3 regions of the Pseudoalteromonas sp. TB25 genome follow, and region 1 is predicted to be linked to each of the others. Evidence: predicted binding sites of a transcription regulator. Region 1 holds the regulator's gene; each other region holds the start of a gene.
The links. The regulator FliA, encoded in region 1, starts transcription of late flagellar genes. The targets are predictions, from matches to a motif close to CTAAAGNTNNNNNNNNNNNNGCCGATA.
Positions count from the first base shown of each region.

Region 2: the regulator FliA is predicted to act here: its motif matches at 1,844-1,870, upstream of L652_RS0101070 (DUF5610 domain-containing protein).
Region 3: the regulator FliA is predicted to act here: its motif matches at 6,039-6,065, upstream of pomA (flagellar motor protein PomA).

Region 1 covers NZ_AUTI01000215.1:11,589-15,722, forward strand. The annotation lists partial or broken gene flhF (flagellar biosynthesis protein FlhF) at 1-1,289, shown strand, start outside; gene L652_RS0105710 (MinD/ParA family protein) at 1,282-2,142, shown strand; gene L652_RS0105715 (RNA polymerase sigma factor FliA) at 2,169-2,879, shown strand; gene cheY (chemotaxis response regulator CheY) at 2,920-3,303, shown strand; gene L652_RS0105725 (protein phosphatase CheZ) at 3,321-4,094, shown strand; partial or broken gene L652_RS01000000123320 (chemotaxis protein CheA) at 4,110-4,134, shown strand, end outside.
Region 2 covers NZ_AUTI01000056.1:5,406-14,538, reverse strand. The annotation lists gene murI (glutamate racemase) at 1-609, opposite strand, end outside; gene L652_RS0101070 (DUF5610 domain-containing protein) at 675-1,814, opposite strand; gene trmA (tRNA (uridine(54)-C5)-methyltransferase TrmA) at 1,977-3,074, shown strand; gene L652_RS0101060 (DUF523 domain-containing protein) at 3,085-3,537, opposite strand; gene L652_RS0101055 (thiol:disulfide interchange protein DsbA/DsbL) at 3,598-4,236, opposite strand; gene L652_RS0101050 (thiol:disulfide interchange protein DsbA/DsbL) at 4,253-4,876, opposite strand; gene L652_RS0101045 (serine/threonine protein kinase) at 4,911-5,885, opposite strand; gene ccoG (cytochrome c oxidase accessory protein CcoG) at 5,971-7,401, opposite strand; gene L652_RS0101035 (hypothetical protein) at 7,690-8,049, shown strand; gene L652_RS0101030 (hypothetical protein) at 8,049-8,255, shown strand; gene L652_RS0101025 (UPF0149 family protein) at 8,283-8,870, opposite strand; gene L652_RS0101020 (type II secretion system protein N) at 8,893-9,133, opposite strand, start outside.
Region 3 covers NZ_AUTI01000392.1:1,499-10,631, forward strand. The annotation lists gene L652_RS0117065 (tetratricopeptide repeat protein) at 1-85, opposite strand, end outside; gene L652_RS0117070 (amidohydrolase) at 197-1,507, shown strand; gene L652_RS0117075 (DNA topoisomerase III) at 1,584-3,524, opposite strand; gene L652_RS0117080 (hypothetical protein) at 3,570-4,076, opposite strand; gene L652_RS0117085 (flagellar motor protein MotB) at 4,289-5,209, opposite strand; gene pomA (flagellar motor protein PomA) at 5,212-5,979, opposite strand; gene L652_RS0117095 (exodeoxyribonuclease VII small subunit) at 6,301-6,543, shown strand; gene ispA ((2E,6E)-farnesyl diphosphate synthase) at 6,546-7,433, shown strand; gene dxs (1-deoxy-D-xylulose-5-phosphate synthase) at 7,539-9,133, shown strand, end outside.

The DNA.
Region 1 (4,134 bases):
CTCAGGCGCCACAACAAAGCATGCATAACTTTGTAAAACCAGAGCCACAGCGTGCCAAGCCTGAGCCTCAAGCAAAAGTTGCTGACAGCCTACAAGCATTATTAGAGCGTCAATCACCGCGTCCTCGTTCTCCTGAGCTTGCATCGATGTTTTCACAATCGGGTATTGATACTACTGATAACTATCAAGAACCTGATATGGGGCAGCGTACTAAAAATATGTTTGCTCCTGAAGTTGCTGCGCCAGTTCGTCCACAAACTCAAGCGGATAGCTTAGGTTTTGATGATTTAGACCGCGACTTTGATGATTTAGATAGCCCAGTAACCACTCGCCAACAAGCACCTAATAATGAAAGCGAAGAAATGACAACAATGCGTGAAGAAATGAACGCAATCCGTCAATTATTAGAACACCAAGTATCAGGCTTGATGCAGCAAGATATGGCGCGTCGCGATCCAACACGCGCTTGTATGGTTGACCGTTTAGTCGGTATGGGTATCGATAAAGAAGTAGCACAGCAAATGGCATGTTTTGTACCTGATGATGTGTCTCGTAAGCAAGGTTGGAAAGCATTGTTAACTATGGTCGAAGATCAAATGCAAACAACCAATAATGAAATACTTCGCCAAGGTGGTGTATATGCGTTAGTGGGTCCAACAGGTGTGGGTAAAACAACGACTGTTGCTAAGCTTGCAGCTCTAGGCGCACAAAAATATGGTGCCGATAAAGTGGCGTTAATAACCACTGATACATACAGAATTGGTGCTTATGAACAACTTGCAACATATGGTCGTATTATTGGTTGTGGTGTTAAGCAAGTTAAAGATGCTAATGAATTAGCTGAAGTTTTATATCATTTACGAAATAAACGTCTAGTATTAATTGACACAGCAGGTATGAGCCAGCGAGATTTACGTTTAACTGAGCAATTAAACACGTTAATGCGTAACCAACGTGTAGATATTCGCAGCTACTTAGTACTTAGCGCGACAGCACAAATTAATGTATTGCAAGAAACTGTACGTCACTTTAAAAAAGTACAGTTAAGTGGCTGTATTTTCACTAAGTTAGACGAATCATTAAGTTTGGGTGAGATTATTAGTATTGCGATTCAAAATCGCCTTCCAATAGGGTATCTTACTAATGGTCAACGAGTACCAGAGGATATTCGTGTTGCAAATGCTGAGAAACTAGTTAAAAAGGCTGAGCAATTATATTTAAAAAGAACAAAAGAACAACATTCAAGGCACCAAGCAGTGGCGCCAAGCACAGTAGGGATGTATGATTAACACAGTATTAGATCAAGCAAGCGGCCTGCGCAAAATGAGTCAAAACAATAACAACGGCGTAAAAGTTATCGCTGTAACCGGTGGTAAAGGTGGAGTAGGGAAAACAAATGTTTCTCTAAATACAGCTATTGCACTTGGGCAGCAAGGTAATCGAGTATTAGTGCTGGATGCTGACTTGGGTTTAGCAAACTGTGATGTGATGCTTGGTTTACGTGTAGAGCGTAACTTGTCACATGTCTTGTCTGGTGAATGTGAGCTTGAAGAAATTTTAGTTGAAGGCCCTGCAGGAATTAAAATTGTACCCGCTACATCGGGTTCGCAAAGTATGGTTGAATTATCACCATCTGAGCATGCTGGGCTAATTCGTGCGTTTAGCGAATTGAATACCGAATTTGATATTTTAATTGTAGATACAGCTGCTGGTATTTCAGACATGGTACTGAGCTTCTCGCGTGCAGCGCAAGATGTAATGGTTGTTGTATGCGATGAGCCGACATCAATCACCGACGCTTACGCACTTATTAAAGTATTAAGTCGTGAACACGGCGTTTATAAATTTAAAATTGTTGCCAATATGGTGCGCAGTATGCGTGAAGGCACTGAATTGTTTGCAAAGCTATCTAAAGTTACCGACCGCTTTTTAGATGTATCAATGGAGCTAGTAGCAACGGTTCCTTATGATGAAAATATGCGCAAAGCAACACGTCGTCAAAAAGTAATAGTAGAGCTCTTTCCAAATTCGCCAGCCGCTCTTGCGTTTAAAACGCTGGCAACAAAAGCAGTTAAATGGCCAATACCCAACCAACCATCTGGGCATTTAGAGTTTTTCATTGAGAAACTAGTAAACGGTTAATTATGACAACACTGGTGAATAGAGCTATGGGATATCAATCAACACAAAATTTAAATGTGATTGTTGAGAAGCATGCATCACTTGTTAAAAAAGTGGCATGTCATCTAATTGCTCGATTACCACCTAGCGTTCAACTTGATGATTTAATTCAATCAGGAATGATAGGTTTAATAGAAGCTTCGAAAAACTTTGATGCAACAAAAGGCGCAAGCTTTGAAACTTTTGCAGGTATTCGTATTCGCGGTGCTATGCTTGACGAAATGCGCCGTGGTGATTGGGCTCCTCGTTCAGTTCACCGTAAAAACAGGCAAGTTGCAGAAGCAATTACTGAGCTCGAAAGTAGTCTGAACCGCGAACCAACGGACATAGAAGTTGCTGAAAAACTTGAAATTTCGCTCAATGAGTACCATCATATTTTAAATGATGCGAATACGAGCAAAATATTAGGCATTGAAGACCTTGGTGTAGATGAGGATGTTATTACTCCTGTAGGCCAAGATTTAGCACAAGATAAACCTTTTAATAATGTTAAAAATGATAGGTTTAATGAGTCTTTGCTAAGTGCAATTAAGTCATTACCAGAGCGTGATGCAATGGTGCTTTCTTTGTACTACAACGATGAAATGAATTTAAAAGAAATAGGACATATACTCGATGTAAGTGAATCGCGTGTAAGTCAGATACATGGTCAGGCGATGATTAAGCTTAAAGCTAAAATCAATGACTGGATAAATTAGTAGTAAGTAAACAAAGGTTAATACCTCACTGGGGGATGTTTTGGATAAAAACATGAAAATTCTTGTAGTTGATGATTTTTCAACGATGAGACGCATTATAAAAAACCTGTTACGTGACTTAGGTTTCACTAACGTTCAAGAAGCTGATGATGGGTCTACAGCTTTGCCTATGTTGCAAAATCAAGTGTTTGATTTTGTAGTTACGGATTGGAATATGCCTGGAATGCAGGGTATTGATCTTTTAAGAGCAATACGTGCAGACGATAAGTTAAAACATATCCCTGTATTAATGGTAACGGCAGAGGCTAAAAAAGAACAAATAATAGCTGCAGCGCAAGCTGGTGTTAATGGTTATATTGTTAAGCCATTTACGGCTGGAACATTAAAAACTAAATTAGAAAAAGTATTTGAACGCTTAGGCTAATGATGGGGGAGAGGCTTATGCCAGCACCAGCTGCGCCTCAAATAACGTTAGAACAAGCTCGTCAGCTCGTTGTTTTTTTAGAAAATGATGAGCAAGACAAAGCAAATCAGTTGATTTTAGAGGCTGCATCTAAAGAGCAGTCTGAATTATTTGCTGAAGTTGGAAAGTTGACTCGTCAACTGCACGAAGCCCTTAAAAGTTTTGAGCTTGATACTCGCTTAACTGATATAACGACAGATGCGATTCCAGATGCTAAAAAGCGGCTTAATTATGTTATAGAAATGACAGAAAATGCGGCTAATAAAACAATGGATGCAGTGGAGGCCAGTTTACCTATAGCCCAACAGTTAGCGGACGAAATATCTCATATCAAACCGACATGGGATCGTTTAATGAGCCGCGAGATTGAGCTTGGTGAGTTTAAGCAACTTTGCCATAGCATCGATAAGTTTATGAACAACTCTCATCATAAGACTGATGAGCTTCAAAACTTAATGACAAATGTATTAATGGCTCAAGACTATCAAGACTTAACAGGTCAAGTTATTCGCCGTGTTATCGAACTTGTTAGGGAAGTAGAAGAAAGTTTACTTCATCTTTTAACTGCGTTTGCTGAACAAGACGACACTAACAGCACCGCGAATAAAGTAGAACAACAAAAAATAAAAGAACCAGTTGCCACACAAACTTTAGCAGGTCCTGAAGGCCCTATTATTGATAAAGAATCGCGTAATGATGTTGTATCTGATCAAGATGAAGTTGATGATCTTTTATCAAGTTTGGGCTTCTAAGAGGAGAGTAACTGCATGTTTGAAGTCGATGAAGATATTT
Region 2 (9,133 bases), on a different contig from region 1:
TACATTCCCTTCAAAATACTGACTAATCGGCTCTGCTAATATCGGAAAGTGCGTACACCCTAGTACAAGTACATCTATTGTTTTATCTATATGTAGTTCATCAAGTACTTGATACAACTTATTTGTATCTAAAGAGCCTGTAAAAAAGCATTCCTCAGCTAACGTTACTAATTCAACACTGCTATACAGATTAACGATCACATTACGTGCATGTTCAGCAATTAATGTTTTTGTGTATGAACTGGCGACCGTTGCCGGTGTGGCTAACAAGCCAATATGATTTGAGCGTGTTAATTCTGCCGCAGGCTTTATTGCTGGCACAACACCTACAATAGGAATATCCGTAATTTGGCGAACAGCGCTGAGTGCAGATGTAGAAGCTGTATTACACGCTATTACAATTAAATCGACGTTAAGCGTGTTGGCTTTGATGAAATGAATAAGTGAACATAACCGGTTAATTATAGTTTGTTGGGATTGAGCACCATAAGGTAGTAATGCATTATCCATAAAATAGCTGTACTGAGCATTGGGGATACTTTGCTTGATATGTTCAAGTACAGTAGTTCCACCAATACCTGAATCAAAGACCATTATATGCGCTGACAAACTACCGTTCCTACTTTACTTTAAGAACGGCAGTTTGCCATGAGGTTTTTATAAAAGAAAGTAGTTTAACTTTGCGTGGCTTCTAAATCAGTAAGCCTGTTGGCTGCTGAATTTAACTGATTAAGGTTTTCGAACATAGACTTTGTATAATCTACTAACTTATCTATTTGTTCCTGATCTTGATTTAACCATTGGAGAATGCCAGCTAGCTGATTTTGTAATCCAAGCTCACCCGCTTTTTCAAAAGCATTTTTAAGGTCGTCATTAAAAGGGGCTAAACCCTCTGCTACTTGTTTTTCTGGTGCTGGTTTATATTCTTCATAGCTTTTAACTGTTGCTATTGTTTTTGTTTGGCGTAAATCCATAGAAAAAGCCACCAGCTGATCGCTGTCTAAACTCAGCTCTTGCGCTTGTTCAAATGCTTCATCTAAATCACCACCAAAAAAGGTTTTACTTAAATCTTGTAAGTCTTCCATCATCGCATTAATAGCTTCTTGCTCTTGCTCGTTTAAGTCACCATTTACCGACATCGAAAATGATACCTGTCGAGATTGCGATGATGAGCTTGCAAACGACTCACTATTACTATTTTGCTGATAGCCACTTGCCGATTGAGATTCAAATGCATCAGCAAAGCTAATACTTACCTCATCGCCTTCTGCGGTAGTAAATTTATACTCTGCATTACTCGTCATACTGACGTATTGGGCCTGGCTTATATTTACGCTGGCAGGTTGTGGGTTAAATAACGACTCTTCAAACTTATCCAGCCCATTGTAAATTCCCTCTTTGGACTTATTAATGCCCTCTTCCATGTCATCATTAAATACGCCTGTACCTTTGAGTTCATCAACAGCGTCGTCTATCCCTATTTGGACGCCTTTGCGCGCATCGCCTAACATATCTTTGAGCTTTTCGTCATCAGCGCCGTTAGCTTTTGCTTTATTAACAGCACTACTTACAAAATCGAGTACGTTTTTTACTATTTCATCAAAATCAAATAGTGGTTTATCTGCTTTTTTTTCTGCGATAGGCAATCCAAGCTGCTCAGCCATTTTATCGCCAAGCACGTTTGCGGCCAACTCTCGGCCTCGTTGTTGATAGCTATCTTGAGGAGACGTAATTGTAGGTTGCTGTATATCAGCTTTATTATTGAATTTATTGATGTTGTTGTTTGGCGTAAAGCCATAATTACCTATTTTCATGATTCGTCTCCTAAGCGTGCGTAGTTTATTATCGGCTACAACAACAAAAACTAAAGTACAATGTTCAATAAAACAGCATAAATGCTAGCCAAAACTAGACAAATACGCAGCGCTCCCTACAATAGCGCCGATAAACAGATCTTAGATAAGGTAGTAGCGTTAATGGCAGTTATTAAAATAGATACCACACAGTACCAAGCGCAGTTAAGTGAAAAAGAGCAGCGTATTAGTGCGCAGTTTCAACGTTTTGGTGTGGAGCAATTAGAAGTATTTAGCTCAGAGCCAACTAACTACCGCCAACGTGCTGAATTTAGAGTATGGCACGACGGTGATGATCTGTTTCACATTATGTTTGATCAACGAACAAAAGAAAAAATCCGTGTTGATACATTTGATCCAGCAGCGCCTCTAGTAGGTGAAATAATGCAGGTGATGATTGAAAATCTTAAGCCTTGTGAAATATTACGCCGTAAGTTATTTCAAATCGATTACCTATCAACGCTAAGCGGTGAAATTTTAGTAAGCTTGCTTTATCACAAACCACTGGATGATGAATGGTTAAGTGAAATTAAAGCACTGAAAGAAAAGCTTAGCAGTAAATACAAAATTGACTTTATAGGCCGTGCTCGTAAACAAAAAGAAGTACTAGGTGATGACTTTGTAACTGAACGTTTAACAGTTAATGGGCAAGAGCTTATTTATCAACAAGTAGAAAATAGCTTTACTCAGCCTAATGCAAAAGTAAATATTAATATGCTGGAGTGGGCACAAGATTTATGTAAACCACTTAAAAATGATTTACTAGAACTGTATTGTGGTAACGGTAACTTTTCAATTGCATTAGCAGGTTCTTTTAATAAAGTATTAGCTACGGAAATATCAAAATCATCTGTTCATTCTGCTCAATACAACATTGCTAAAAACAACGTAGAAAACTTAGATATTATTCGTATGTCGAGTGAAGAGTTTACTCAAGCAATGAATGGCGAGCGTACTTTTTCGCGTTTAGAAGGGATTGATTTAAAAAGCTATGACTGCCAAACCATATTAGTTGATCCACCACGCGCGGGCATGGATGAATTAACGTGTGACTTAGTAGCTAACTACGAAAGCATAATTTATATATCGTGCAACCCTGAAACTCTTGAGCGTGACCTTGATCACTTAACACGTACGCATAACGTTAAGCGCTTTGCTATATTTGATCAGTTCCCATATACACATCACATTGAGTCGGGTGTTTTCTTACAGCGCAAATAACCAGCCAAAATTAAAGTGCCAGTACTTTTATAAGTGCTGGTATTTGCTCTTCACTAAATACTTGAATACCATTTTTTATTAATAATGCTGTAGTTAAACCTAGCTCTTCGATTTTTACTCCGTGATGCTTTCCATCATATATTGTATTTCGTCCGCAAGAAGGGCTCGATTCTTTAAGTAGAGCAAAACGAACTTGATTCTTTTTACAGAGTTCTAGCGCTATATTAGCTCCAGTTTGAAACTGTTCTGTTACATCTTCTCCTAAATTAGTAACTACACTCCCCTGTATTATTTCAGCAGGAGCTCTAGGAGTAGGAAGCCCACCAGCGACCTCAGGACAAAACACAATTAACCTATTTTGTTTTTGCCACAAATTAAGCGGTGGATGCAAAATTGCGTGTCCTCTGCCATCGTAGCGAACAGGCTGCCCTAGCAAACAACTCGATACTAATATTTTTTCCATCGCTATATCCTTATAAAACAAAAAAAGCTCCTTAAGGAGCTTTTTTTGTTTTAGCTAAAGTTACTTGTTAGCTAAGTAATTTATTAATTTGCTAATGTCTTCAGGTTTAGTAATACCCGACTCACGACCTAGGTTTAATTTGTACTTACCATTTACAATAAAGGTAGGTACGCCACGAAGTGCGCCTTTTTCTTTAAAGTAGTCTTGATCGCGTTTCATTTTAGAGCTCAGCGTACGTACCGAGAAGCTTTTAAACAGCTTATCAAACTTATCACCATCAACGCCCTGCGCTACAAATATATCTTTTACATCTGCAAGCTCATTAAATTTAGCGCGCTTTGTATGGATATGATTAAAGATTGCAGAAATAATCTGATCTTTTTGTGGAAGCACTTCAGCTGTCGCCAGAGCTTGGCTCATCATCTGTTGGTTTTCTGGGTCACGTACACCTACAAAATCAACATGGCTCTTTTTAAATTTAACGTTTTTATCAAGCTTAGGCTTAAACTCACCAATTAGTGCTTCCATGTTATTACATGCAGGGCAGTAAAATGAGAAGAACTCTTTAACCTCTGGCTTTTTAGTTGCACGCTCAGAAACTACGTCGTAATGCACGCCTTCTTCATACGTTGCTGCAAAGCTTGTTGCTGCCATAGGAAGTAATATTGCAAGCAAACCTGCTTTAACTAATTTAATCATTATTATACTCCGAAATTTATAGTGCTAATAAAAACGCTACTAACTCATCAAGTTCTTTTTGATTTTTGATGGTGTTGAGGTTTATTTTATATTTATCGTTAACAATAAAAGTAGGTACACCTGTAAGTGCGCCTAATTTTGAATATTTATTCTGTTTGTTTTGCATTGCTTGCTCAGCTGAAATAACAGGCATGCTTGCAATCTCTTGATCAAACGTTGCGCTATCAATACCATTTACTTCAAGTAATTTTTTAACGTCTTTCATTTCAGTTAATGGTGCACGTTGAACATGGATACTTTTAAAAATTTGATCGCTAATGCTTTGCGCCTGACCATGCTGCTTAGCAATTAAGTAGGCAAAGCTTAAATTACTTTGTGCTTGTGGCGACACGCCACCTAAAAAGTTAACGTGGTTTTTAATAAACTCAGCGCCTTCTGGCAAGCCTTTTTCAATTGCTTTTGCTACTGGTTCAAACTTAAAGCAATGTGGACAGTAAAATGAGAAAAACTCGGTTACTTGCGGTGACTTGCTTTTGTCTACATCTATAACAGTGTATTGATTATCAACTTCAAACTGTGCAGCAAGTGCTGCAAATGGTAAACATAAAAGTAATAAACTCAGTTTTAATTTTTTAAGCATTTGTATCTCGTTGTACTTGTCTTTAAATAAAATATTACGGCAATAACTTTAACGGTGCTTCTTGCAATGCTGCAAGCTGCTCTTTCAGTGCTAAAATTTGTTGCTCCCAGTATTTGTCATCAGCAAACCATGTAAAGTTCCGCACAAAAGCAGGATCACTCCATCGTTTAGCTACCCATCCCATATAATGGATAATACGCATTGCTCGCAGCGGTTCAATTAATTTGAGTTGAGAGTGATCAAAATCACAAAACTCTTCATACGCATTTACAAGGGTGTCTAACTGTAACAGTTGCGTCGCTCTATCGCCACTGAGCATCATCCATAAATCTTGGATTGCAGGACCTTGGCGGCTGTCATCTAAATCAACAAACATTAGCGCATCACCTGCCCATAAAATATTACCAACGTGGCAGTCACCATGTAAGCGAATACTTTGCACATCTTTATACTGTTTTTGCGCCTGCTCTATCACTAAATCTAAAATAGTATAAAAGGCAGTATTTATTCCCATGGGCACTAAGTTACTTTTTTGAAGATGAACTTTGGCTGTATGCAAATACTCCTCGCAGGTAACTGTTGGCCTATAAGTAAAAGGTTTTGTTTTAGCTACTTGGTGCATTCGGCCAATTAATCGCCCCATTACATCAAGCTGATCTAAATTATCAACCTCAAATAAACGCCCGCCTACACTTGGAAACAACACAAACAAATACCCTTCGTGTTCAAACAAGCTTTGCCCATTATATAAAATAGGGGCAACAACGGGTACTTCTGCATCCGCTAGTTCAAATGCAAAGTCATGCTCTTCTTGAATTTGCTCTTTACTCCAGCGCTCTGGGCGATAAAACTTCACTACGTAACGCAGGCCATCATCCGCTTTAAATTGGTACACTCTGTTTTCATAGCTATTGAGCGCTAATAAACCAGATTCGGCGTATACACCTACGCTTTCTATTGCATCGAGTATTAGATCAGGTGTTAAGTCAATAAAACTAAATTTACTCATACTCTTCTTATATAAAATAAAAGCGGGTTATATACCCGCTTTTGTTAATTGCTATATCAACTTACCTAATTAAGGTAAGTTGCGATTATCGCGCTTTAAAAAAGTTACTCGACTGCGATATTGTCTCATCCGGCTCATCTACCGGTGAAAGCACAAAGTTAAACTCAGTCATCGGCGCCTTCAAATCATAAGGGTCCATTACAAGTGACAATGGTACGTTATGAGATTCCCCTGCCTGCACAGTAAATGACTGCTTACCAATATACTTAAAGTTATCTAACCCTTGTACTTTAATATTAAAGGTTTGCTCGTACTGCGCTTTATTAATTACCTTTAATGTATAGGTGTTCTCTACTAAACCATCAAAATCGACACGATATAATTGGTTTCGGTCACGAATAATATCAAAGTCCATTGTTTTACGCAGTGCTATATTAGCGACAAGCGCTCCCGTAAGCACAACAAGTATGACCGTGTAACCAATAATTTTAGCTCGCAGTGGATTTGTTTTATTTTCTGGGGTTTCGAGATTTCGCTCTGTCGTATATGAAATAAGCCCACGCGGGTATTCCATTTTATCCATTACGCCATCACACGCATCAATACATGCACCACAGTTGATACACTCAGCTTGTAGCCCATTTCTAATATCAATACCTGTTGGGCACACTTGAACGCACAAGTTACAGTCTATACAGTCGCCTAGTTCTAAATCTTTATGATCTACTTTACGTGAACGAGGACCACGGCTTTCACCTCGGCTTTCGTCGTACGTTACGGTGTATGTGTCTTTATCAAACATAGCTGATTGAAAACGAGAGTAAGGACAGATGTGTAAACACATAATTTCTCGCATCCAACCGGCATTACCATAAGTACACGCTGCAAAGAAAATAATACTGACTAGTGCATAACCGCCTACATCAAACGTTACAAAGTCAGGGAGTAACTCCCTTATTGGCGTAAAATAACCCACAAAAGAAATTGCGGTATACAACGAAAACAATACCCAACTAGTATGCTTTGCCGTCTTACGCCAAAACTTATCAAAATTCATGGGTCGTTGATCGAGTTTTTTACGTTGATTAGCCGTGCCTTCAAGCTTTTCTTCGAACCAAATAAAAATAAAAGTCCAAACAGTTTGCGGACATGTATAGCCACACCACACCCGTCCATAGAAGGTGGTCACTAAAAACAACGCAAATGCTGCCAACATAAAGATAAACGCTAATATAGTAAAATCTTGAGGCCATAGCGTTAAACCAAAAATATTGTATTTTTGACCAATTAGATCAAACAGCACAGCTTGCTGGCCATTAAAATTAATCCAAGGTAGTAACATAAACGCAAGCAGGCCTAAAAAGCCAATGCGCTGTCTAAGTAATTGATGTAGGCCTTTTACAGCACGCACATAAATACGATTTCGGGGATTGAACCTATCATCTTGACGGCTTAAATCCGGTTTTTGGATTTTCACCTCTACAGGGATATTCTTTACTTTAATTTGCTTGTCCATCGAAGTTCCTCAACGCCGCTTGGAAATAAAAATCCAGCAATACTCAAGTACTCTATACTTAAAGTTAGCAAGTTACTTGCTAGGCATATTTACTTTAATAAATTGCCTTCTCGAATACTTTCAGATATTTCAGAAATATCTGACTGCTGTTAACCATTATAACAATGTTGGTTAAAATTACTGGCATAGATTGCTAATAATTTATTCATCCCAGTTACTTGCTTTTAAAATGCAGTTTATTACACTGCATGGTAATTCAACCCTACTTAGATCAAGGTTTACGTATCCATGAAAAAATTTATTATTTTGGTAGTTGTGATCCTTGCCTTTTTTACAATCGATCACCCACTTATAAAAGAACCTCGCGAAAGGTTACTAGGTGAAGGCATTGGCTTTTTAAGTGATGCAAGCAAGGTCAACAGAAGCCCCGCTGCAAATATGGCGAAAAATAGGATCAGCAGTCAACTTAAACTATCTGAATCTGAAGGTGAGTATGTAGAAAAAACGTTTACAACAGATGACTCTGTTCAGTTATTTCACCTACGCTATTGTCGTGAGCGTGACTTAAACCTTTATTTTTATGACGACCGTTTAAATACGGTATGTAAAATAGTGACTGAAGCATTAGAGCAAAAGCGAGCAAAGTAGTGGATTTTTCAGGATTAAATAAAAAAGCAAGCGACTCATTTCATAAGCAGCGCAATATGCTCAAGCAATTAGCGCAAGGCAAAACATTAAAGTGTGAGAAGTGTAATGGGGTTTTAACACTTGATTTAGCCACCAGCGAGCCTGGTAAAGGCATAGTAAAGTGCAAACAAGGCTGTACGGATATTATATTAGAGCTAGGCACTTAGATTAAACTAAGCGCCTAGTATTAATAATTACTCTTCCCAACTCTCGTCGGTTATCAAGCCGCTATTAATTGCGACCACTTCAATTAGTTCAGCAAACCCTAATGCAAAGTCACCCATAGATTCATACTGATACTGACACAAAGCTTCTATTGTCATGTTATTTTGTTTGGCAATCTGAGCTATTGCTAGTTGGTCGAGTGCAAAAAAGCTTAGTGTGCTTAACGCACTTTCTAGTGCTTGTTTAAAATCAACGTCTAATTGCGGTGCATTTAACAAAGGTTCTGCATAAGCTTTCGTTGCAACTAAGAAGCCTTTACTCCACGACTTACAAAATTCAGCATCAAATGTGTCTGGTAATTTATATCCAGTTTCGAACACCTGCTCACTAATTTTGTGATAAAGCGCCATAAACAAAAAAAGCATTTCTTCATCTAAATCATTAGCTGTGTTTGGCAATATCTGCTCAAGCCACTCATGTACATCTAATGGGTTAGGCGAACAAATTACACCAAATAAATAGCCTTGGCTTTGTACAAGGGTCATTGCTTGAGATTGGGTATTTAAAAATGAGCTGAGCTGCTTTGCGTGCAACTCAGTAAATTGGGGTATTTGCATTAAAACTCTTTATATTAAAACATTAAAAGTTGAGCGGGTAGCGACCTTGGTTATCTGGTCGGCCTAAAAACTTAACCGCATCATGTACATCTTTAGGTAAGCTGGCATCTGGTTTTACATAACCTGCCACTCTAAAGTCGAAATTAGCTTTGAGTGTAGCATCTGCCTCAAGGCCAAGCGTATTATCTGGGTCAATTAATATAGCAACATCACCCGACTTACAGCTTAACTTACCAGCTAGAGGTCCAATATTAAACCATCCA
Region 3 (9,133 bases), on a different contig from region 1:
AGTTAAGCAACACCAATTTTTGTTGTGATGTTTCACCGAGTACTTGTTGAAGGTTTTGCGCATTAATACTAACTATGTTGCTCATTGAATTGATTGCCATATTCGTCTATTTAGGTTTTTATATGGTGGTGAACATAATAATTACAAGTCATATACCTAAATCACTCGGTATACATATTCAACAATAAGGGAAAATATGAAATTAACTTACCTAAGTGCAATACTTTTATTAGCAAGCCCATTAGTACAAGCAAATGGACTCGATTTGAATTTAAGCAAAGCCATGCCAGCTATTGAAAAGTTTTACCTCGACTTACACCAATCCCCAGAGCTTTCTTATCACGAACAAAAAACAGGTAAAAAGATAGCAGATAGATTAACTCAGCTGGGTTTTAAAGTAACAAGTAATGTAGGTGGCTTTGGAGTAGTTGGTATTTATAAAAATGGTGAGGGGCCGACAGTAATGATCCGCACTGATACTGATGGCTTACCTATTATTGAGCAAACAGGAAAATCCTATGCCTCAAAAGTCAAAGTAATAGACGAGCACGGTGCAAAAGTAGGTGTAATGCACGGCTGTGGCCACGATATCCACATGAGCTCTTTTATTGGAACTGCAGAGCAGTTAATTGCTCATAAAAAACAGTGGCAAGGTACATTAATGATGGTTGCACAGCCTGCAGAAGAAGTAGGTGGGGGTGCTAAAGCGATGTTAAGCGAAGGACTATTTAGTAAATATGCAAAACCTGATCATATAATTGCTTTACATGTAAGCGCTAGCGTCCCCGCTGGTAAGGTATCAATGAAAAATGAATACACGATGGCAAGTGTAGATTCTGTCGATATTACAATTAAAGGTAAAGGTGGTCATGGTGCTTACCCTCATACAACTATAGACCCAGTGGTTATAGCTGCACGCACTGTACTTGCTTTGCAAACAATCACAAGCCGAGAGCTTTCACCGCTTGAGCCTTCTGTGATTACAGTGGGGTCTATTCATGGTGGCTCAAAACATAATGTGATTTCGGATGAAGTAAAACTACAACTCACTCTTAGAAGCTATAACCCCGATGTAAGAAGCGCTCAAATAGCAGCAATAAAACGAATCACCGCAGGTATTGCACAAAGTGCTGGCTTAAATGAATCTAACTACCCTGTAATATATGTACATGAAGATGAATCGATTCCATCTACTTATAATAACCCTGCACAAACAGACATTGTTAGAAACTCTATTGCCAGCGCAATTGGCGATACTAATGTACTTGAAACACAAGCTGTAATGGCGGGTGAAGATTTTGGCCTATACGGGCGCACCGATGAAAATATCCCTATCACCCTCTTTTGGCTAGGAGGCGTAAACCAAGCACAATATGCAGATTCAATAAAAACAGGTGAGGTACTCCCTTCTCTACACTCTAGTAAATTTACACCAGATTATAAAGTTGCTATTCCTACTGGAATAAAAGCAATGAGTAACGCTGCTGTTGCTTTATTTAATAAGTAACCTGAATTCTGGATAATAAATCTATCTCAAACAGAGTTCAGGTTGAGTAATATCGTTTAATAAAAAAGCTCTGTTGCTAACTAGCAACAGAGCTTTTTTTATAACTCGACTTTTTAAAGGTCGCTTTTCCACCTCGTTTAGCAAAACGTTTTTTAGGTGAGGTTTTTGGTAACTTCGCAAATGCATTGCTATCGCAGTTTGCTGCTAATTGAACAAACCCATTTAGGTCAGCAAGTAAAGGCTGTAAAAATTGCTGATAACTCATTGCCTGCTGTGCAATATCACCTAAGCTCGACTCCCACTTTGCGGTTAAATCAGGACTCGCTAAACCTTGTGGTAATACGCTAATAAGAGCAAGTCCCGTTTCGGTCGCTCTAATTGACTTACCTTCACGTTTTAAAAAACGCCGCTTAAATAGCAACTCGATTATTCCCGCACGTGTTGCCTCCGTACCTAAACCATCAGTGTCTTTTAATACTTTTTTAATTTGTGGATCTTTAACATAACGGCTAATGCCCGTCATCGCAGCCAATAATGTAGCATCGGTAAAATAAGCTGGGGGTGATGTATGCTTTTCGACTACTTCGCCTTTATCACAAAAAAGAGGCATACCTTTTGTTAAAGGAGGTAGCGAGGCTTCATCTTTTAATTCAGATTTACCCATTAACACCTTAAAACCCAAGCTTACATCTTGCTTTGCATTTGCCTTAAAAAGCCCACCAGCAATAATTACCTCAGCTTTAGTTTCGTTATATATATAGTCGGGATAAAACTGAATTAAGTAATGACGGCTTATTAATTGATATACTTTTACTTCGTCACCGCTCAAACTCGCTGACTTTAACTGCTTAGCCGTAGGCACAATGGCATGATGGGCAGCTACTTTTGAATCGTTAAAACATTTACTACGCTTTTTTACATCTGCCCCGTTTACTAATTCACTGCTTTGCCCCCCATTTGCACTTATTGCCTTTAAAATAGCAGATGCTTCTTGATGGTGATCTTTAGGTAAATAACGATTATCTGAGCGTGGGTAAGTAATTAGTTTATGACGTTCGTAAAGTATTTGGCAAATATCCAATACTTTTTGAGCTGGCATACCAAATGCTTTAGCAGCATCTATTTGCAGAGCAGATAAATTATAAGGTAATGGAGCACTTTGCTTTTTTTGTTTTTGGTCGAGTAAAGTAAGCTCAGCACTTTGCTTTGTAATACGTGAAGCAACATTTTCTGCAAGAGCTTTGTTAAGTATTCGCCCTTCTTCATCTTGATGTGGCTCACATGCTTTGCTTGGAACCCACTTAGCTATGAATGGTTGATTATCTGGAGTAAGCAAATGCGCCAATACATCGTAAAAAGGCTTAGATACAAAGTTCGCTATTTCGTTATCTCTATTAACAACAAGACCTAAAATAGGGGTTTGCACTCGCCCTACCGAAAGCACATTACCAAACCCTGCTTTTTGCCCAGCTAGTGTGTATGCACGTGTTAAATTCATACCAAATAGCCAATCAGCACGAGAGCGCGCTAAAGCAGATACACTTAACGGAATAAAATCTCGATTAGAACGCATTGCGCCCAATGATTTCTTTACCGCCGATAAGTTTAAATCACTAATGAGTAAACGTTGCGTACTCTGCTTTTTAGCCTGACTTATTTTAGCTTCTTCTATTACTTGGTCGACCAGAAGCTGGCCTTCACGGTCTGGATCGCCAGCGTGAATAAGTTGCGAGGCTTGTTTAATTAATTTTTTTAAAACAGTGAGCTGTTTGCGAGTTTTGGTTTTGGCTTTTAACTTCCACTGCTCAGGTATTATAGGTAAGTGATCAAACTGCCACTTTTTAAAGCGCTCATCGTAATCATCGGGCTCTGCTTGTTCTAGTAAATGCCCTATACACCACGAGACACAATCTCCGTTAGCGACTTCTATATAGCCATCGTGTTTTTTATGTGGTTTTGGTAACGCATCAGCAATAGCGCGTCCTAGTGAAGGTTTTTCTGCAATGTAGAGTTTCATGGGAGTCGCTCACTCACTGTTCATATAAACAGTAGTTTAGCACAGCTATTTTGAAGGTGGGGAGTTTTCTATTTTTGACTTTACACTACCTTGCTTAGTGAAAAGGATAATTAAAGGTAAATAGCATACAACCACCGTGGCAATATTGATAAATGGCATTAGGGTCTGATAAATAACGGTACTGTAAGCTAAATCCCACAAATGGCGGTCAACTAATCGGAATAGTTGTAATATAGGTGCGCCAATAACAACTAGTTGCCCAATAACACATTGCCATAAATAAACTTTATCCTTTATACCCCAGTAAGCTATAAGTGCCATCCAAGTAATATCTGTGATCGCCCAAACTAAATAACGATAAATATAAATGTCATCAAACGCTCGTAGGCTTGAAGCAGTTAGGTTACCAAAGAGGAAAAAAGCTGCGGTAAGTAATACAAATCGAAAGGCTAGGCGATCTTTAAATACAAAAAATATAAAAATAGCCGGACTTAGCATTAAAACCCAGCTTTTGCTTAAAATACTAACAACATATAAAAACCATTCAGGCAAAATACTCTGCCCTATTTTGTTTTTTTATCGTCATCAGTACCATCACCATTACCCGGCATGTCGCAATATTTATTGATTATTTTCACAGGCACTCCATTACATATGTTAAGGAAATGTACTGTAAGCTAAAATGACGAAATTGCCAAGATACTTAAGGCAATTAAGTACCTTAAATAAAAACAAACATAGTGAAATATAACACAAGCAATAACTTAGCGCACATCAATAGGAGCAGACTCTTTAGCCTTACCTTGCAGGATTGATATTTCTACTCGACGGTTTCTTCGGCGATCTTCATTTGAATCGTTTGGAACAAGTGGACGAGTATCAGCTCGCCCCACTACCATCATGCGGTTTTTATCAAACCCTTGCACCGTTTGCAGCTCGCTTGCTACAGCTACAGCTCGCTTTGACGATAAGTCCCAATTATTAATATATAGCTCATTCGATACCTGAAAATCGTCGGTATGGCCAGATACAGTTATTTCGCCAGGTACATCTTTTAACAGTACACCAATATCTTGAATTATGGGTTTAAACTTAGGTTGTAAAAATGCACTACCCGAAGGAAATGAACCATTCTCTCTAATACGAATAATTATTTGCTGCCCTAAAGATTCAAGCTCAATTGCACCATCTATTATTTGCTTTTCAAGCTGCTGCGCGATTTTTTTAACGAGCTCGTTAGTTTGTTCCTGATCGGCCGCTGAAGTTGCTTGCTCTGACGATTGCTCTTGAGAAGTACTACGAGATTCGCCACCACGTTTGTCCCCGCGTTGTTCTTGCCTGCCACCAGCTGAGCTTTCATCTCCAGCCTGAAACTCTAACATTTGTTGAGTCATTTCTACTGTTTGTTGTTGAATAGTTTCTATTGGAGTGGGTTCTGGTTTGCCTGGGGTAAACTCCATAGCAATAACAGAGGTACCTTTAGGGATATCTTTTACTTCAATTTTATTCTGCACACCAAAAGCAAACTTCATAGAGCCCGCAATTTGTTTAAACTTAAGTACATCCATTTCTGAAAACGCAAGCAAGAGTACAAAAAAGCACATTAACAGTGACATTAAATCGGCAAATGTTCCCATCCATGCTGGTAGGCCTGGTGGTGGGCATTTGCACTCTTGATCAGACATAATTACTCCTCGGTATCTACTTTGCGTTTAGATTCAGCTAAGTAATTTTTCAAAATACCTTCGATTACTTTTGGATTTTGGCCATCTTGTATACCTAAAATAGCATCTAAAATTAAACGCTGATTCATAGCCTCTTCGTCTTTACGTAGTTCAAGTTTTACCTGAATAGGAATTGCCACAACATTGGCTAAAAACGCACCATATAAAGTTGTTAAAAGCGCTACCGCCATTGCCGGGCCAATTGCTTTTGGGTCATCCATGTTAGATAACATTGCAACTAAGCCAATTAGAGTACCAATCATTCCCATTGCTGGTGCAATATCGGCTAATGACTTAAATAAGCCTGCGCCCATTTCATGTCGAGTAGTGGTTAAAGAGATATCTTTTTGAAGTGTGGCGCGAACAACATCTGCGTCATGGCCATCAACAAGCATGTCGACGCCTTTGCGCATAAATGGATTTGGGATTTCAGCTTCTTCGAGTGCTAAAAACCCCCCTTTACGAGCTGAATCAGCAAGTTCTACTGCTTTTTCAATAAGCTCTTCTGGCGTTTCAATTTTAAACATAAACGCTTTAGCAACAACTTTACCTATACCCAAAAACTGCGACATGGTGAAATTTGATAAAACAATGAAAAGTGAACCACCAAATACAATTACACTAGAAGGAGCATCGGCAAACATAGCCATTTCACCGCTACTACTCATAAACATAGACATGACAATTAAGCCAATTGCGCCTAGGATCCCGATTATGGTTGCTAAATCCACATTTCCTCCAGAAGTTTCATGCTTAATGGCCTTATCATAAACTTTTATTATTAACTGCTTATCGGCAACATATTGAATTGCTTAAGCCATTTTTATAAATAAACATAAAAAGCAGCCTTTAGCACTATTTTAGATCAAGATATAAGGGCTACCTAATTATCAATTGATTTATTAAACTTACAGACCGCTATTAAGGCTTTATTAATACACTTGAAATATAATTTAACGTTATAAAGGTAAAAAACCAATATCATCCTTTGACCTAGTTTAGCATTCCCCCTAAAATTGACCCCTAAATTTATTATGTAAGCTGAAATAAAGATGGCGACTAAAAAACCTGAAAACTTAAGTTTCGAACAAGCACTAGAAGAATTATCTACAATCGTTAGTGACATGGAACAAGGTGACTTATCGCTTGAGCAATCGTTAAAGCAATTTGAGCGTGGAATTGCATTAGCAAGTGCTTCATCAGGTAAATTACAGCAAGCAGAACAAAAAGTATCAATTTTGATGGGGAATGGCGAAAAGTCAGTTCTTACGAATTTTGATAATGATATGGAATAGCTGTGAGCATAAATAATTATATCGAACGTGCTCAAAAAGATGTAGTAGCGACCTTACAACAGCATTTTAAACAGCCTCTCGATACTGAAGAAACAGTCAAGAACGCCACCCAGTATGGATTATTTAATGGCGGTAAAAGATTACGTCCATTTTTAGTTTATGCCACAGGTAAAATGCTCGGTGCAAACCAGCAAGACTTACATGTACTTGCAGCTGCAATTGAGTGTATCCATAGCTATTCGCTAGTTCATGATGATTTGCCCGCTATGGACGATGACGACTTACGCCGTGGCCGCCCTACTTGCCATATAGAATTTGGCGAGGCAAATGCAATTTTAGCCGGTGATGCCCTACAAACACTCGCCTTTGAGCTTATTGCGAATCACAAATTTACATGCTCGTCGCAAACACAAGTAAAAATGATTGCTACGCTTGCCAACGCATCAGGCCTTGAGGGCATGGTAGGCGGACAAGGTCTTGACATAGCAGCAACAGATAAAGTAATTACCGTACAAGAGCTTGAGCGAATACATAAGCTAAAAACCGGAGCTTTAATTAATTGTGCAATTACACTTGGTGCACTGTGCAGTGAAAAGGCAGATCAACAAACCTTAGAAAATTTAAGCATTTTTGGGTATGCTATAGGGCTGGCGTTTCAAGTACACGACGACATTTTAGATGTTGAAGGCGATACGGTTACTTTAGGTAAACCACAAGGCTCCGATATTGCCGCGAATAAAGCGACATATCCGGCGTTATTAGGTATGCTAGGCGCTAAAGAAAAGGCGCAAAATTTAATACAACAAGCCCATGAAGCGTTGGCAAATATAGATGCTGACACAACACTTCTTGCGTCGCTAGCAAATTACCTAATTGAGCGTGACCACTAATTTTTGCTCATACGTATTGCAATTAGCACTGACATTATTACTCAACATTAATTATTCGTAAAAGCTTTGAATGAATTAATGTTAGCGAAGGATATATATAAAACCATGACACTTGATAGTAGCAAGTATCCATTACTTAATTTGGTTGACGAGCCAGCCCAATTGCGTGACTTAGCGCAAGACAAACTCCCTGCATTTAGCAATGAGCTGCGCGATTATTTACTCAACTCAGTATCGCAAAGTAGCGGTCATCTAGCGTCTGGTTTAGGGACGGTTGAACTAACCGTTGCGCTACATTATGTTTATAACACTCCAGACGATCGCCTAGTTTGGGATGTGGGTCACCAAGCTTATCCACATAAAATCCTTACAGGTCGTCGCGACCAAATGCACACTATTCGCCAAAAAGACGGTTTGCACCCTTTTCCTTTTCGCGATGAAAGCCAATACGATACGTTTAGCGTAGGTCATTCAAGCACCTCTATTTCAGCTGCCTTAGGTATGTCTATTGCCGCCCAAAAAGAAGGCAAAGGTCGAAAATCTGTAGCCATTATTGGTGACGGAGCTATCACCGCAGGCATGGCATTTGAAGCGATGAATCATTTAGGCGATGTAAAATCAGACATGCTTATTATTTTAAATGATAACGAAATGTCGATTTCAGAAAATGTTGGCGCATTAACAAATCACTTTGCCCGAATTTTATCAGGTAGCTTTTATACTAACATTCGTGAAGGCAGTAAAAAGTTACTCTCAGGTGTGCCTCCGGTAAAGCAACTTGCCAGTAAAATGGAAGAGCACATTAAGGGCATGATGATCCCGGGGACCTTCTTTGAAGAATTAGGCCTAAATTACATAGGCCCAATTGATGGTCACGATGTAAACATGCTTGTAGATACATTGCGTAATATGCGTAATTTAAAAGGCCCACAGCTTTTACATATAAAAACGCAAAAAGGTAAGGGCTACAAACCGGCTGAAGCCGATCCTATTGGCTACCATGGTGTACCAAAATTCGATCCGAGCACAACTAGCCTGCCTAAATCTAAACCTAGCGCTGCTACTTTTTCAAAAGTTTTCGGCGATTGGTTATGCGACATGGCAAAGCAAGACAGCAAGTTAATGGCTATTACGCCAGCAATGCGCGAAGGCTCTGGCATGGTACGTTTTTCTAAAGAGTTTCCAGATCAATACTTTGATGTGGCCATTGCAGAGCAGCATGCTGTTACTTTAGCAGCTGGTTTTGCTTGTGAAGGTTTAAAACCTGTTGTTGCTATTTACTCGAGCTTTTTACAACGTGCGTATGACCAATTAATACATGATGTTGCACTGCAAAACTTACCTGTATTATTTGCCATTGACCGCGCTGGTATTGTTGGAGCCGATGGTGAAACTCACCAAGGTGCGTACGATTTAAGCTTTATGCGCTGTATTCCAAATATGGTAATTATGGCACCAAGCGACACCAACGAATGCCGCCAAATGCTATACACCGGTTATAAAGAAAACTGCCCTGTTGCAGTTCGTTACCCTCGAGGTAGCGCAGGTACTGCAGACATTGAAAGCACTATGCAACTGCTCGAAATAGGTAAGGCAGATACAATTAAGAAAGGCAGTAAAATTGCCATTTTATCGTTCGGTACATTACTTGAAAACGCCCAGCTTGCAGCTAACGAATTAGATGCAACGCTTGTTAATAT